One region of the Isoptericola aurantiacus genome, then DNA from elsewhere that is predicted to be linked to it. Evidence: riboswitches for the same ligand, from Rfam matches in the RefSeq annotation. Region 1 holds a riboswitch; each other region holds the start of a gene.

Evidence for each region. A riboswitch is a leader RNA that binds a small molecule or an ion and turns the genes downstream of it on or off. The one in region 1 is predicted to bind cyclic di-AMP.
Region 2: another riboswitch for cyclic di-AMP. It lies ahead of ACIQLL_RS04245 (M15 family metallopeptidase); the one in region 1 lies ahead of ACIQLL_RS12205 (C40 family peptidase).
Region 3: another riboswitch for cyclic di-AMP. It lies ahead of ACIQLL_RS02860 (C40 family peptidase); the one in region 1 lies ahead of ACIQLL_RS12205 (C40 family peptidase).

The regions. Positions count from the first base shown of each region.
Region 1 is NZ_JBJBAE010000003.1:503,247-507,936, forward strand. It holds gene ACIQLL_RS12200 (universal stress protein) at 1-671, opposite strand, end outside; gene ACIQLL_RS12205 (C40 family peptidase) at 889-1,728, opposite strand; cyclic di-AMP (ydaO/yuaA leader) riboswitch at 1,731-1,894, opposite strand; gene ACIQLL_RS12210 (C40 family peptidase) at 2,160-2,963, opposite strand; cyclic di-AMP (ydaO/yuaA leader) riboswitch at 2,966-3,154, opposite strand; gene ACIQLL_RS12215 (metal-dependent transcriptional regulator) at 3,284-3,982, opposite strand; gene serC (phosphoserine transaminase) at 4,083-4,690, shown strand, end outside.
Region 2 is NZ_JBJBAE010000001.1:918,361-923,050, reverse strand. It holds gene ACIQLL_RS04250 (Ig-like domain-containing protein) at 1-1,781, shown strand, start outside; gene ACIQLL_RS04245 (M15 family metallopeptidase) at 1,879-2,613, opposite strand; cyclic di-AMP (ydaO/yuaA leader) riboswitch at 2,891-2,995, opposite strand; gene ACIQLL_RS04240 (heavy metal translocating P-type ATPase) at 3,204-4,690, shown strand, end outside.
Region 3 is NZ_JBJBAE010000001.1:635,000-639,689, reverse strand. It holds gene clpB (ATP-dependent chaperone ClpB) at 1-1,624, shown strand, start outside; gene ACIQLL_RS02860 (C40 family peptidase) at 1,688-2,833, opposite strand; cyclic di-AMP (ydaO/yuaA leader) riboswitch at 2,836-2,979, opposite strand; gene ACIQLL_RS02855 (septum formation family protein) at 3,300-4,043, opposite strand; gene ACIQLL_RS02850 (exodeoxyribonuclease III) at 4,088-4,690, opposite strand, start outside.

The sequences.
Region 1 (4,690 bases):
TCCGCGAGCACCTGCTCGTGGTCGATCTGCGAGGGCAGCCAGGCCAGGACGCCCGCGCCGGACCCCAGCGGCACCCCGGCGACGGCCACCAGCTCGGCGCCCCAGGCCGAGGCCTGCTCGACGGCGTGCCGCAGCGCGACCTCCGCCGTCGGCGACCCGTCCACCCCGACCACGATCCGGCGCACCTCATGGACCGTGTCACCGTCCCGCCGTTCCGGATCGTCGTCGCCGGCCGGCTCGCGGTACGGCACGACGACCGTCGGGCAGTGGGCGTGCGCCGGCAGCGCCGACGACACGGTGCCGAGAAGCCGCTCGGTGAACCCGCCGCGACCGCGGGTGCCGACCACGGCCAGGCAGTGCTCCGCCGACAGCTCGACCAGGACACCCGCCGCGTCCCCCGTGGCGACGCTCGTCTCGATCGGCACACCCGTCGGCGCGATCCGTGTCTGCACCTCGGCCAGCACGGCCTTGGCACCCTCGGCGATGGCGGTGTCGTCCAGGGCCGCGTACCCGCCGTCGAGCGAGGCCGCCGTGAAGGACGGCAGCGAATAGCTGCACACGGCGTGCAGCGACCAGCCGACCCTGCCGGCGTACGCCGCGGCCCAGTCCAGGGCATGCAGGCTTGCCGCCGATCCGTCGACCCCGACCAGTACGACCTCTGGACGTGTCATGTCGCGCCTCCCGTCATGACCGGACCTCGGCGTCCGATGCCATCATGGTTCAAGCGTAGCGAAAGACGGCCGCAAGGTGCAGCAAAGCCGCCGGGAGTCGCCGAGGGCGCGCCGCACGCTCACCCCCGCCCGCGGGCACGTCGTCGACACCGGGACGCGACGACGCCCCGGCGCTCGTGGGGAGCACCGGGGCGTCGGTCGCAGCGACGGCGGGAGGTCAGCCCGTGACGCGCAGGTACGTGGGGCTGGACTGCCAGATGCCGGACTGGCGGACGGTCCACCCACCGGGGCGCGTCGCCTCGATCTGCTGGCCGTTGCCGATGTAGATCGAGATGTGACCCGGGGACCAGATGAGGTCGCCCGGCTGCGCCGACGAGCTCGAGATCTGCGTGGTGTTCGACGCGCTGAGGATCGCGCTGGACGAGTGGGGCAGCGAGATGCCGAGCTGGGCGTAGACATAGGTGACGAGGCCCGAGCAGTCGAAGCCCGACGGCGAGGCGCCGCCGACCACGTACGGCGTGCCGATGTAGCGGGCCGCGATCGACACGGCGGACGAGCCGCTCGTGCTGGCAGCGGGCGCCGTGCTCGTCTCGGTGCTGGTGGTCTCGGTCGAGGAGGTCTCGGTCGAGGTGGACTCGGTCGAGGTGGACTCGGTCGACTCGACGGCGGTGCGCTCGGCCGAACGCGACGGCGCGACCTCGCGCACCACCGGCTCGGGCTCGGGAGCGGCCTTGATGCCCGCCTTCTCGATCGACTTCGCCGTGACCTTCTCGACGTCCAGCTCGGCCTTGGCCGCGACCGTGACCACCGGCGCGGACTCCAGCGCCTCACGGGCCTGGTCGGTCAGCGCACCCAGGTCGACCGTGCTGAGCTTCTGAGCGGCGTCGGCGTCGACCGGCGCGGCCTGCGCAGCGGTGGCGCCACCGATCGTCGAGACCAGCAGACCACCGGCGGTGGCCACGACAGCGGCCCGGCGCCCAGCAGCCGCCGACGGCGCGGCGATCATCGGACGACGAGCGGCGCGGTGCCGGCCTCGCGTCGTAGTGCGTGCGTTCACGTCTTTCCTCTCCGTCCGCCTACGAAGTCAGCTGTCGGGTTCGGGTGGGAGAAAACACCCGGCCTCACGGTCCGTACGAACCATCAGGCTTCACCCCGAGGACACCGTCTCCGATGCCCGAAAGTGGGTCCCCCGCTCCTGCCATGGGTCTCGGCTCCCCGACCGGTGGCAGGACTCGGCGTCCGGACGGGGTTCGGCGAAATGCTCCACCGAACGAGTGAACGGTATCCGATCGTCGTCGCCATGTCACGTTTCGATCACGACGACGTCGGGAGCGTGTCGATCGGGGCTCGTCGAGGGCTTCCAGGGGGCCTCTGCGGCCAGCAGGGCGGCCCGAGGTACACGGACCGCGGGGTGCCGTGCCGAGGACGCAGAGGGCCCCGAGGCGCATGCCGCGCCTCGGGGCCCTCGGAGAGCTGTGCGTCCTGCCGTCAGCCGAGTCGGATGAACGTGGGGCTGGACTGCCAGATGCTGCGGAACTGGATCGTCTTGCCGGGACGCGGCGCGTCGATCTGGGAGTTGCCGCCCGCGTAGATCGCGACGTGGCCCGGGGACCAGATGAGGTCACCCGGCTGCGCGTCCGCCCGGGAGATCACGGTTCCGGAGTACCGCTGGTCCGAGGAGCTGCGGGGCAGCGAGATCCCGACCTGGGCGTAGACGTACTGCGTGAACCCGGAGCAGTCGAAGCCCGACGGCGAGGTGCCGCCGGAGACGTACGGGACGCCGACGTAGCGCGAGGCGACCGAGATCACGGAGGAACCGACCGCGGAGGCGGGGACCGACGTCGTCTCGGTGCTGGTGGTCTCGGTGGTGGACGTCTCGGTCGAGGTGGACTCGGTCGACTCCACGGCGGTGCGCTCGGCCGAACGCGACGGCGCGACCTCACGCACCGGCTCGGGCTCGGGAGCGGCCTTGATGCCCGCCTTCTCGATCGACTTCGCCGTGACCTTCTCGACGTCCAGCTCGGCCTTGGCCGCGACCGTGACCACCGGCGCGGACTCCAGCGCCTCACGGGCCTGGTCGGTCAGCGCACCCAGGTCGACCGTGCTGAGCTTCTGAGCGGCGTCGGCGTCGACCGGCGCGGCCTGCGCAGCGGTGGCGCCACCGATCGTCGAGACCAGCAGACCACCGGCGGTGGCCACGACAGCGGCCCGGCGCCCAGCAGCCGCCGACGGCGCGGCGATCATCGGACGACGAGCAGCGCGGTGCTTGCCACGCGAGGTGCGAGCAGTCACGTTCAACCTCTCCGGTCGCCTACGAGGTCAGCTGTCGGGTTCGGGTGGGAGAAAACACCCGGCCTCACGGTCCCTACGAACCATCAGGCTTCACCCCGAGGACACCGTCTCCGATGCCCGAAAGTGGGTCCCCCGCCCCTGCCGTGCGGTCATCCGTGGGCACCGGGACGGTGGCAGGGTTCGGCGTCCGTCCCGGTACTCACCAAACCGAATCCGGTGAGCGTGTCCGACCGTACCCGAACCGGATGGGGATGTCACGCTCCGATCACGACGGCCTCGTGGCCGACGGTCCGACCGCGCTCCGGGCGTCCGGGCGCCGGTCAGCCGGCTGCGACGAACAGGTGCTTGGCGAGGTCCTCCGGCAGCTCCAGCGCCTCGCTCCCGCCGACGGCCTGGATCGTGTAGGTGTCACCGGCCCGCTCGGCCTGGATCTGCACGCCGGGCGTCAGACCGACGCTCGCCAGCCGGGCGAGGAACTCGTCGTCCACCTGGACCGGCTCGGCGATGCGCTGCAGCACGAGCCCGTCGTCGCCGGGCCGCGCCAGCAGGTGCGCCGGCAAGGACTGCACGCCCTCGAGGAACGGGACGTCCTGGAACTGCTCGCCGAGCTCGGACAGACCCGGGATGGGGTTGCCGTACGGGTCCTGGTGAGGGTGGTCCAGCAGGGTCACCAGGCGACGCTCCACGAGGTCGCTCATCACGTGCTCCCAGCGGCACGCCTCGTTGTGCACGTGCTCCCAGTCGAGCTTGATCACGTCGGTGAGCAGGCGCTCGGCCAGCCGGTGCTTGCGCATGACCCGCACGGCCTTGGACCGGCCGGAGTCCGTGAGCTCCAGGTGCCGGTCCCCGGTGACGACGACGAGACCGTCGCGCTCCATGCGGGCGACCGTCTGCGACACCGTCGGCCCGGAGTGCCCCAGACGCTCCGCGATCCGTGCGCGCAGAGGCGTGATGCCCTCCTCGCCCAGCTCGTAGATCGTCTTGAGGTACATCTCGGTGGTGTCGATCAGGTCCGTCACGTCCGCTCCCGTCTTGAGGCCCGGGCCTAGTCTATTCGCACACACCCACGCTGCCGCGTCGCCCCCGGGACGGACGGCGCACCCGAGACACGGAGTCACCATGCCCCTGCAGATCCCCTCGTCGCTGCTGCCCTCGGACGGCCGGTTCGGCTCCGGCCCGTCGAAGGTCCGCACGGCCCAGGTGGACGCTGTGGCCGCGGCGGGCGACCCGACCCGGCCCGTCCTGGGGACCTCGCACCGCCAGGCACCCGTCAAGGACGTCGTGCACCGGGTCCGCACCGGTCTGGCGGACCTCTTCGACCTGCCGGACGGCTACGAGGTGGTGCTCGGCAACGGCGGGTCGACGGCGTTCTGGGAGGTGGCGACGGCGTCTCTCGTGCGCGAGCGGGCCCAGCACGCGACCTTCGGCGAGTTCGGGGCCAAGTTTGCCGCGGCGACGCGCCGCGCCCCGTTCCTCGCGGACCCCGAGGTCGTCGACGCAGCACCCGGCAGCGTCGCGTACCTGACGCCGTCGGACGCCGTGGACGTCTACGCCACCCCGCACAACGAGACCTCGACCGGCGCGATGGCGCCGGTGCGGCGCCCGGCCGAGGACGCCCTGCTGCTGACCGACGCGACGTCGGGCGCGGGCGCCCTGCCGGTGGACCTGCGCTCCACCGACGTCTACTACTTCGGCCCGCAGAAGGTGTTCGGGGCCGACGGCGGGCT
Region 2 (4,690 bases), on a different contig from region 1:
TGGAGTTCGTGCTCGACACGACCGGCCCGGAGATCACCGTGAAGCCGGGCTCGCAGGGTGCGGACGGCCGCTTCCGCGAGGTGAGCTTCAAGCTGCACGACGGCTCGAAGGTCGACAAGGTCGAGCTCAACGGTGTGGTCAAGGACCTCACGGACAACGTCTGGTCCGACCTGAACTTCGTCAAGCCCGGGGCTTTCGGCGCCGTCGAGGGCACGAACACGCTGGTCGTGAGCGACGCCCTCGGCAACGAGACCACGCTGGAGTTCGTGCTCGACACGACCGGCCCGGAGATCACCGTGAAGCCGGGCTCGCAGGGTGCGGACGGCCGCTTCCGCGAGGTGAGCTTCAAGCTGCACGACGGCTCGAAGGTCGACAAGGTCGAGCTCAACGGTGTGGTCAAGGACCTCACGGACAACGTCTGGTCGGACGTCAACGGCGTCAAGCCCGGCACGTTCGGCGGCGTCGAGGGCGACAACACGATCGTCGCCTTCGACGTGCTCGGCAACACGACCGCGATGGAGTTCGTGCTCGACACGACCGGTCCCACGGTCACCACCAAGGACGACACCATCGGCGGTGACGGCCACTACCGCTCCGTGAGCTTCAAGCTGCACGACGCCTCGAAGGTCGCCGGCCTGACGCTCAACGGCGTGGAGAAGGACCTGACGGACGACGTCTGGTCCGACCTGAACTTCGTCAAGCCCGGCGTTTTCGGCGCCGTCGAGGGCACGAACACGCTGGTCGTGAGCGACGCCCTCGGGAACACGACGACCGTCGAGTTCGTCCTCGACAACGAGCGCCCGGTCGTGGAGATCACCGCGCCGACCGCCGGGGCGTCGACGTCGGCCGACGAGGCGGGCGACGTCGTCCTCACCGCGACCGACAACACGCTGCTGCGCCGCATCGGCGCCAACCTCTACAAGGACGGCACGTTCTACGGGCCGATCGGGTCGACGTCGGCCGCCACCGCGATCGGCGAGGCGTCGTGGACGGGCAGCTGGGCGCTCCCGACCGACCTGCCCGCCGGCAGCTACACCGTCCGGGTCGGTGCGTTCGACCTCGCCGGCAACTGGGGCGGTGCGAACGTCGACATCGTGATCGAGGAGTCCGAGGGCACCGAGGGTGAGGACGCCGACGGCACGGACACCGGTGACGGGCTCTCGCTGGAGGGGTCGACCGTCTCGTCCACGAGCGTCGACGGCGTCCCGTGGATCCTCTTCGACGTCTACCTGTCCGACCCGCAGAACGAGTCCACCGGCAACACGGCCTACCTCGAGCTGACCGACGGCACGAACACGACGGAGATCGAGCTGGGTGAGCTCGTCGACGGCCGTCTCACCGGCAGCGTCCTGTGGCCCGGTGCCGAGCTGGAGGAGGACGGCACGCCGTCGGCCTTCCCGGACTGGGCCCTGGTGGACGGGACCTGGACGCGGAGCGAGGGCGAGTACGCCTGGACGCTCGGCGACGTCTCCGCGACCCTGCGGGTCAACCCGGAGCTGCAGGTCGAGATCGCCTACCCGACCGACGCCGGGCCCCAGGTCACCGACGGCGTCGAGGAGCTGGAGCCGGTCGAGACCGAGGACGACGCCGTGGCCGAGCAGGCGGTCGCCGTCGACACCGACACCTCGGCCGAGCCGGTCGCGGACACCGCGGACGCCTCCGCCACCGGGTCGGAGCTGGCGACGACGGGTGCCCCGACGGCCTGGCTGGCCCTCGGTGCCGTGCTGCTGATCGCCGCCGGCGGGAGCTTCCTGTTCCTGCGCCGTCGCGTCCGCGCCTGATCGACGCCGGCCGGAGCTGATCCGGCCCCCGCGCCACGAGCGCCCGGACCCTCGTCGGAGGGTCCGGGCGCTCGTGCGTCGAGGCGAGGGCCTCCGGTCAGGACACCCCGCCCATCGCCGTGACGGCGGCGGTGAACTCCCAGTGCCAGGGTTCGTACTTGGACCCGCCGGTGCGGGCCCAGGCCGGGTTGTCCCAGCCGAAGGCCGGGGCGTTGGCGCGGAGCCAGTCGTAGCGGCTCCCGGAGTAGGTCTCCGGGCACAGGTCCACGGCCAGGCCCCAGCCGTGGTTCGACGTGCCGGGAGGGGCCGCCAGGCTGCCCTTGGCCGCCCGGGTCGCCACCTGCTGGCTGTAGCTGCGGTAGCCGTCGGTGACGCACATGTTCTCGCCGAACGTGGCGCGGAAGACCTGGTTGAGCCGGGCGAGGGCGACCGCGGCGTCCGCGCGGACCGACGGTCCGCCGTCCCACAGGGAGCACATCTCGCTCGAGGAGATGTACCCGTTGCTGCCCGCGCCGGTGGCCTGGCCGTCGCAACCGGGCAGCACCGGCGGCTCGGGAGCGGCGTCGACGTCGATCGTGAGCTGCTCCGCCGGCAGGGTGGCGTCCTTCGGCACGACGACGGCGGACGACCGGGGTGCGGTCCGGGCTCCGCTGCGCGAGGCGGCCTGACCGCGATCGGCCATCAGGGCGGCGCGCTGGACGACGCCGTCGTCGGCCGCGACGTCGTGGGGCGCGCGGACGCCGGACACCGCCGGGTCGGGGTCCGCGCGCTGCGCCTCCGGGACGGCGCCGGTGGCACCGGGGGTCGCGGCGAGGCCCGTGGTGGTGGCCATGGTGACCACGAGCCCGATGCCGAGGCTCAGCGGCCAGCTCGTGGGGGCGAGGGAGGACCAGGTCGGCCCGCGGCGTCGGGCTGGGCCGGCGACGTGCCTGCCGCGGCCGTGACGTGCGGACCTCGTGGCGGGCAGGGCCGGCGGGCGAGGGTCGCTCGCCTCGCGCGCGTGCCTCATCGACGTCCCCGGGGCAGGGCGTGCGGTGCGGCCTCGGGCCCGGTGTGCGCGGTACCGCGCCGGTACGTTCGCGTGGGCATGTCGGATCTCCTGGCGCCTGCGGGGTTAGCTGTCGGGTTCGGGTCGGAGACTGACCCGGCCGGCAGGCGGTGCCTGCACGGCTTCACCCCGAGGGCACCTCTGGTGCCCGGAAGTGGGTCCCCCGTCCCTGTCGTCGATGTCGTCGGAGGTCCGGGGCGGTGACAGGGCTCGGCGCCCGCCCGGACGGCTCACGGCACGTGAGATGTCTGGACCCTATCCCCGCGACCTCGAGTTGTCACGATTCGGTCACGGTCGCCCGGCGCGACGTGCCCGCCGACCGTCGCAGAGGGTGTCCCGGGAGCCAGTCGGTGCGGAGGGCGCGAGGATGGAGCATGGTTTACCCGCCGCCGTCGCAGACGCTCGTCGCGACCGGTTCCGCGCGGCGCGGCCGCCGTCTGCTGCGCCGCTACCCGCTGGTCTTCGCGACCCTCGCGGTCGGCGCCGTCGTCCTCGTGCTGTTCGCCGCGGGTCAGCAGGAGGCGATGCAGTGGCTCGGATCCGGCTGGGCGCTCCTCGTGGCAGCACGGGTCGCCACTCGCATGGCCCGCGACCTCCTGGCGGGTCGGTGGGGGGTCGACCTGCTCGCCGTCACGGCGATCGTCGCCACGGTCGTGGTCGGTGAGTACGTCGCGGCGCTCGTCGTCGTCCTCATGCTCACGGGTGGGCAGGCGCTCGAGGACTACGCCGCCCGCCGTGCGCGGCACGAGCTGCGCGCCCTGCTGGAGCGCGCCCCGAACCGCGCGCACCGTCTCGACCGCGACGACCTCGTGACCGACGTCCCGGTGGAGGAGGTGCTGCCCGGGGACCGTCTGCTGGTCCGCCCGGCGGAGGTCGTCCCGGTGGACGGCGAGCTCCTGAGCGCCGAGGTCGACCTCGACGAGTCGTCGTTGACCGGCGAGAGCCTCCCCGTCACGCGCTACGCGGGCGACCCGGTGCTGTCCGGGACGCTGAACACCGAGCACGCCGTCGTGGTCCGGGCGGCCGCGGCCGCCGCGGACAGCCAGTACACCCGCATCGTCGCCATGGTCACCGAGGCGGCCGAGTCCCGGGCGCCCGTGGTGCGGTTGGCCGACCGCTACGCGGTGCCGTTCACCGCGTTCGCCTTCCTGGTGGCGGGTCTGGCCTGGTGGTACCACGGCGACGCCACGGTGGTCGCGGAGGTGCTGGTGGTCGCCACCCCGTGTCCGCTGCTCATCGCGGCGCCCGTGGCGTTCCTCGGGGGGATGAGCAGGGCGGCCCACGCCGGCGTCATCGTCAAGGACGCCGGAACCCTCGAGCGGCTGTCCGCGGTCCGCGCCGCCGCCTTCGACAAGACCGGGACGATCACCACCGGACGCCCCGAGCTTCGCGCCGTGCACCCCCGGGCGCCGTGGGACGCGGACGACGTGCTGCGGCTCGCGGCCTCGGCCGAGCAGTACTCGTCGCACGTGCTGGCGACGTCGGTCCGTGCGGCCGCCGAGGACCGGGGGCTGCGCCTCGGTACCGCCTCGGAGGCCGAGGAGGAGGCGACCCACGGTGTGGTGGCCAAGGTCGGGGGCCACGACGTCGTCGTCGGCAAGCGCGCCCGCGTGGCCCGGGCCGTCGGCGACGTCGAGGAGCAAGCGTTGGGACCGGGGGAGCTGGCCGTGTACGTGGGGATCGACGGCGGCTTCGCGGGGGCGCTGGTGATGAGCGACCTGCCCCGGCCGGACGCCCCGACCACGATGACCGAGCTGGCCTGGCTGGGAGTCTCCGAGCGGCTCATGGTCACGGGTGACGCCCGCTCGACGGCGGAGCACGTCGCCCGGTCCGTGGGGCTCACCCAGGTGCACGCGGAGTG
Region 3 (4,690 bases), on a different contig from region 1:
CCTCGAGCGCCGCTTCCAGCAGGTGTTCGTCGGCGAGCCGTCCGTGGAGGACACCGTCGCGATCCTGCGCGGGCTCAAGGAGCGGTACGAGGCGCACCACAAGGTGACCATCGCCGACTCCGCGCTCGTGGCGGCCGCGGCGCTGTCCGACCGGTACATCACCGGCCGCCAGCTCCCCGACAAGGCCATCGACCTCGTCGACGAGGCCGCCTCGCGGCTGCGCATGGAGATGGACTCCTCACCCGTCGAGATCGACGAGCTGCAGCGTGCCGTGACACGCCTCGAGATGGAGGAGGTCGTGCTCAAGGACGCCGAGGGTTCGGCGGACGCCGCCGCGCGCGAGCGGCTCGAGAAGCTGCGCGCCGACCTCGCCGACCGCCGCGAGGAGCTCGCCGCGCTCACGGCCCGCTGGGAGGCCGAGAAGGCCGGCCACAACCGCGTCGGTGAACTGCGCGCCCGCATCGACGAGCTGCGCACCGAGGCCGACCGCCTGCAGCGCGAGGGCGACCTCGAGGCCGCCGCCCGGCTCCTGTACGGGGAGATCCCGTCGGTCGAGCGCGAGCTCGTCGAGGCCGAGCAGGCCGAGGCCTCCGAGGCTGCCGCCGAGGAGACCGCCCAGGAGGCACCGATGATCGCCGACAAGGTCGGGGCGGACGAGGTGGCCGAGGTCGTCTCGGCCTGGACCGGCATCCCCGCCGGCCGGATGCTGCAGGGCGAGACCGAGAAGCTGCTCGGCATGGAGGACATGCTCGGGCACCGCCTCATCGGCCAGCAGGCCGCCGTGCGCTCCGTGTCCGACGCGGTGCGGCGCTCGCGGGCCGGCGTCGCCGACCCCGACCGGCCCACCGGGTCGTTCCTGTTCCTCGGACCGACCGGCGTCGGCAAGACCGAGCTCGCCAAGTCGCTCGCGGAGTTCCTCTTCGACGACGAGCGGGCCATGGTGCGCATCGACATGTCCGAGTACTCCGAGAAGCACTCGGTGGCGCGGCTGGTCGGTGCTCCTCCGGGGTACGTGGGCTACGAGGAGGGCGGCCAGCTCACCGAGGCGGTCCGCCGTCGGCCCTACACCGTGGTGCTGCTCGACGAGGTCGAGAAGGCCCACCCCGAGGTCTTCGACATCCTGCTGCAGGTGCTCGACGACGGCCGGCTCACCGACGGCCAGGGCCGCACCGTGGACTTCCGCAACACCATCCTGGTGCTGACCTCGAACCTGGGTTCGCAGTTCCTGGTGGACCCGACGCTGGACGAGGCGGCCCGGCGCGAGAGCGTGATGACGGCGGTGCGTGCCGCCTTCAAGCCGGAGTTCCTCAACCGGCTCGACGACGTCGTGCTGTTCGACGCGCTGAGCGTCGCCGAGCTGGGACGCATCGTCGACCTGCAGGTCGAGGCGCTCGCACGGCGGCTCGCCGACCGACGGATCACGCTCGACGTCACCGACGCCGCACGCGAGTGGTTGGCGCTCGAGGGATTCGACCCCGCCTACGGGGCGCGGCCGCTGCGGCGGCTCGTGCAGCGCGAGATCGGCGACCGGCTCGCCCGGAAGCTGCTGGCGGGGGAGGTGCCCGACGGCGGCACGGTCGTCGTCGACCGCGCCGACGGCGGCGAGGGGCTCGAGCTCTCCTGAACGAGAGCGACCCGCCCGTACCGGACAGGTACGGGCGGGCCGCTCGTGGTGGTGCGGGACGGATCAGACGCGGATGAACGTCGGGCTGTCCTGCCACATGCTGCGCTTGACGACGCCGACGCCGGGGCGAGCCGCCTCGATGACCCGACCGTTGCCGGCGTAGATGGCCACGTGGCCGGGCGTGTAGACGATGTCGCCCTTCTTGGCGTGGCTGCGGGCGACGCGGTGCCCGACCGACCGCTGCGCGGAGGACGAGCGCGGCAGTGTCTTGCCGATCGCCTTCTTGTACACATAGGACGTGAAGCCCGAGCAGTCGAACCCGCTGCTGGGCGAGGTGCCGCCGTAGGTGTAGCGGTAGCCCACGTAGCGGTTGGCGACGCGAACGACCTTCTGCCCGCGGGTGATCTTCTTCTTGGCCTTCACCCAGCGGGCCTTGGCGACCTTGTGCAGACCCTGTCCGCCTGCCGGCAGGACGGCGACGCGGACCTTGTTCCTCCCGACGCGGTAGTGGTTCCACCCGGGGCGGAACGTGGCCTTGCCGTGGTGGAGCTTCCTCGTCGCGACGTGCTTGCCCTTGACGGAGATCGCGACCCGGCCGCGCACGGGGTCACCCCACCGGGCGGCCTTGACGGTGAACTTGGGGCGGGTCGCGCTCTTGCCCTTGGTCCCGGACTTGCGGGACTGCTTAATGGCGACGTTCGGCGCTGCCTTGGCCTTGAGCTGGACGAAGCGCACCTTGGTCACGTCGCCGAGCCCGGTGACGGCTGCCGGGGCGACCTTGACGACGACCTTGTTCCGGCCGAGCTTGTAGTTCCTCAGCAGCGGCCGGAAGCTGGTCGTCCCGTCGGCGCCGAGCTTCTTGGCGGCGACCTTGCTGCCGTGGATGTAGAGGGCCGCTCTGCCCTTCACCGCAGCGCCGTCCGAGCGGACGGTGACGGTGAACTTCGGCTTGGTGCTGCCCTTGCCCTGGCGGGCACTGTTGCGGGTCCGATCGAGGCGGACCGTCGGCGTCTGCTCGGCGGCGACCGTGCCCGTCGTGGTCGTGGTGGCTGTGTCGGTCGTCGCCGAGGCGGCGCCGGCACCGGCGACGAGGGTGCCGCCGGCGAGCGCGCCGGTGAGGGTCATCGCGACGACCGCTCGGCGCACGAAGGGTGCTTTCGCGACGACTGCCGCGCCGGGGCGCGCAGGATCGATCGAGGTGGAGTGCATCGGGTACCTCTCGAGCCTGCGAGATGAGCTGTCGGATGAGGCCGAGAAGTAGTGGCCCGCCGCCAGGTGGCGGCTTAACCCCGAGGACGACGATGGTGTCGCCCGAAAGTGGTTCTCCCGCTGCTGCCGTGGTGCTGATCAGGACGCCGGTCCGCCGGCAGCACTCGGCTGCGGACCGGCCGCCACCGAGAGTCTCCCGGCGACGGAGCGACGTTAACGGCGCCCCGACGGCTGATCACAATCAGATAACGGCGAGTCCCGGACCTCCTGGTGAAGGAGGTGTGGAGGATCTCGTCGGCGAGACGATGTCCGACTGCACGGTGATATCCGGTGAAACACGGATATCAGGCCCGGAAACGCTGTCCGATGTGTCCCGGAAAGTGCGATGGGAGCGTGCGCACCGAGGCGCCCGAGCGGGACGTCCGTGCAGGTCGCGCGGCTTCCTTCACAACCGGGGTGACCGGGCTCACTCCAGCAGCGAACCCGTGGCCGGCGCTGTGGTGGTCGCCACGCAGAGCCCGGTCCGGTCGCCGGCCTCCCAGGACGCCTCGCTGGGGGCCCAGACGACCAGCGCCACGCCGTCGCCCGCCCCCGCGGCCCGGGGTCCCAGGAGGTCCGGCGTGCAGATCCGTGCCGCGCGCGCGGCCACGACGTCGTCGCCGGGCCAGACCTCGTCCGGGGCGGAGTCCGTGCGTCCCACGACCTGCGCCGAGTGCTCGGAGGTGCACGGGACCACCTGCACCACCCCCACCTCGGCGTCGGGCGGCACCTCGGCGACGCACGAACCCAGCACGAGCTGGACCGCGTTGGCGGTGGTCGGTTCGGTGACGTCCGCGGCCAGCGGGACCCAGGCGTCGTCGTGCGCCCGCGTCGTCACGGACGAGACGCCTGCGGCGACGGCCACCACCAGCACGATCGCGCCCAGCGTCCCCGCCACCCACCGTCGCGCGCGACGTCGCGCCTCGGCGCGTTCGGCCGGGGTCGGCCCGCCCGGCGCTCCCCAGCGGGCCCCGTAGACCGCCGGGTCGTCCACGGGAGCGGCGACGCCGTCGCCCGCCGGCCGGACGTCCGCCGTCGGCCGTGCGCCGTGCGCTCCGGCGGCGGAGGACGGACGCTGCGTACCGTCGACGCCGTCCCGGGCGTGCGGGTCCGCACCCGGACCGGGCGTGGCGAACGACAGGTCCTCGGGATCCTCGGGACGGTCGGTCATGGGGGTCAACCTCTCGGCGCCGGACGGCAGGGTCGTGACAGGGTTCAGGCGAGGTCGAGCACGACCGGCACGTGGTCGCTCGCTCCCTTGCCCTTGCGCTCCTCGCGGTCGACGGCGGCGCCGGTGACCCGGTCCGCCAGGGCGGGTGAGGCGTACGCGAAGTCGATCCGCAGCCCCTTGTCCCGCGGGAACGCGAGTTGCTGGTAGTCCCAGTAGGTGTACGTGCCGGGTGCCGGGAGGTGCTCGCGCGTCACCTCGACGAACCCCGCCTGCTCGAACGCGGCGAACGCCTCCCGCTCGGGCGTCGAGACGTGCGTCCTGCCCTCGAACGCCGTCACGTCCCAGACGTCGGAGTCGCGGGGGATGACGTTCCAGTCCCCGAGGAGCGCGATCTGGGCACCGGGCTCCGCCCGCAGCCGCGCGGCGGCGTCGGCACGCAGCGCCTCGAGCCAGGCCAGCTTGTAGGCGTAGTGCGGGTCGTCCAGCGCCCGGCCGTGCGGCACGTACAGCGACCACACGCGCACCCCGCCGCAGACGGCGCCCAGCGCGCGGGCCTCGACGCGCGGCTCCTGGTCCGGCGTGCCGAACGCCGGCTGGCCCGCGAACTGCGTCTCGACGTCGTCGATCCCGGCGCGCGAGACGATCGC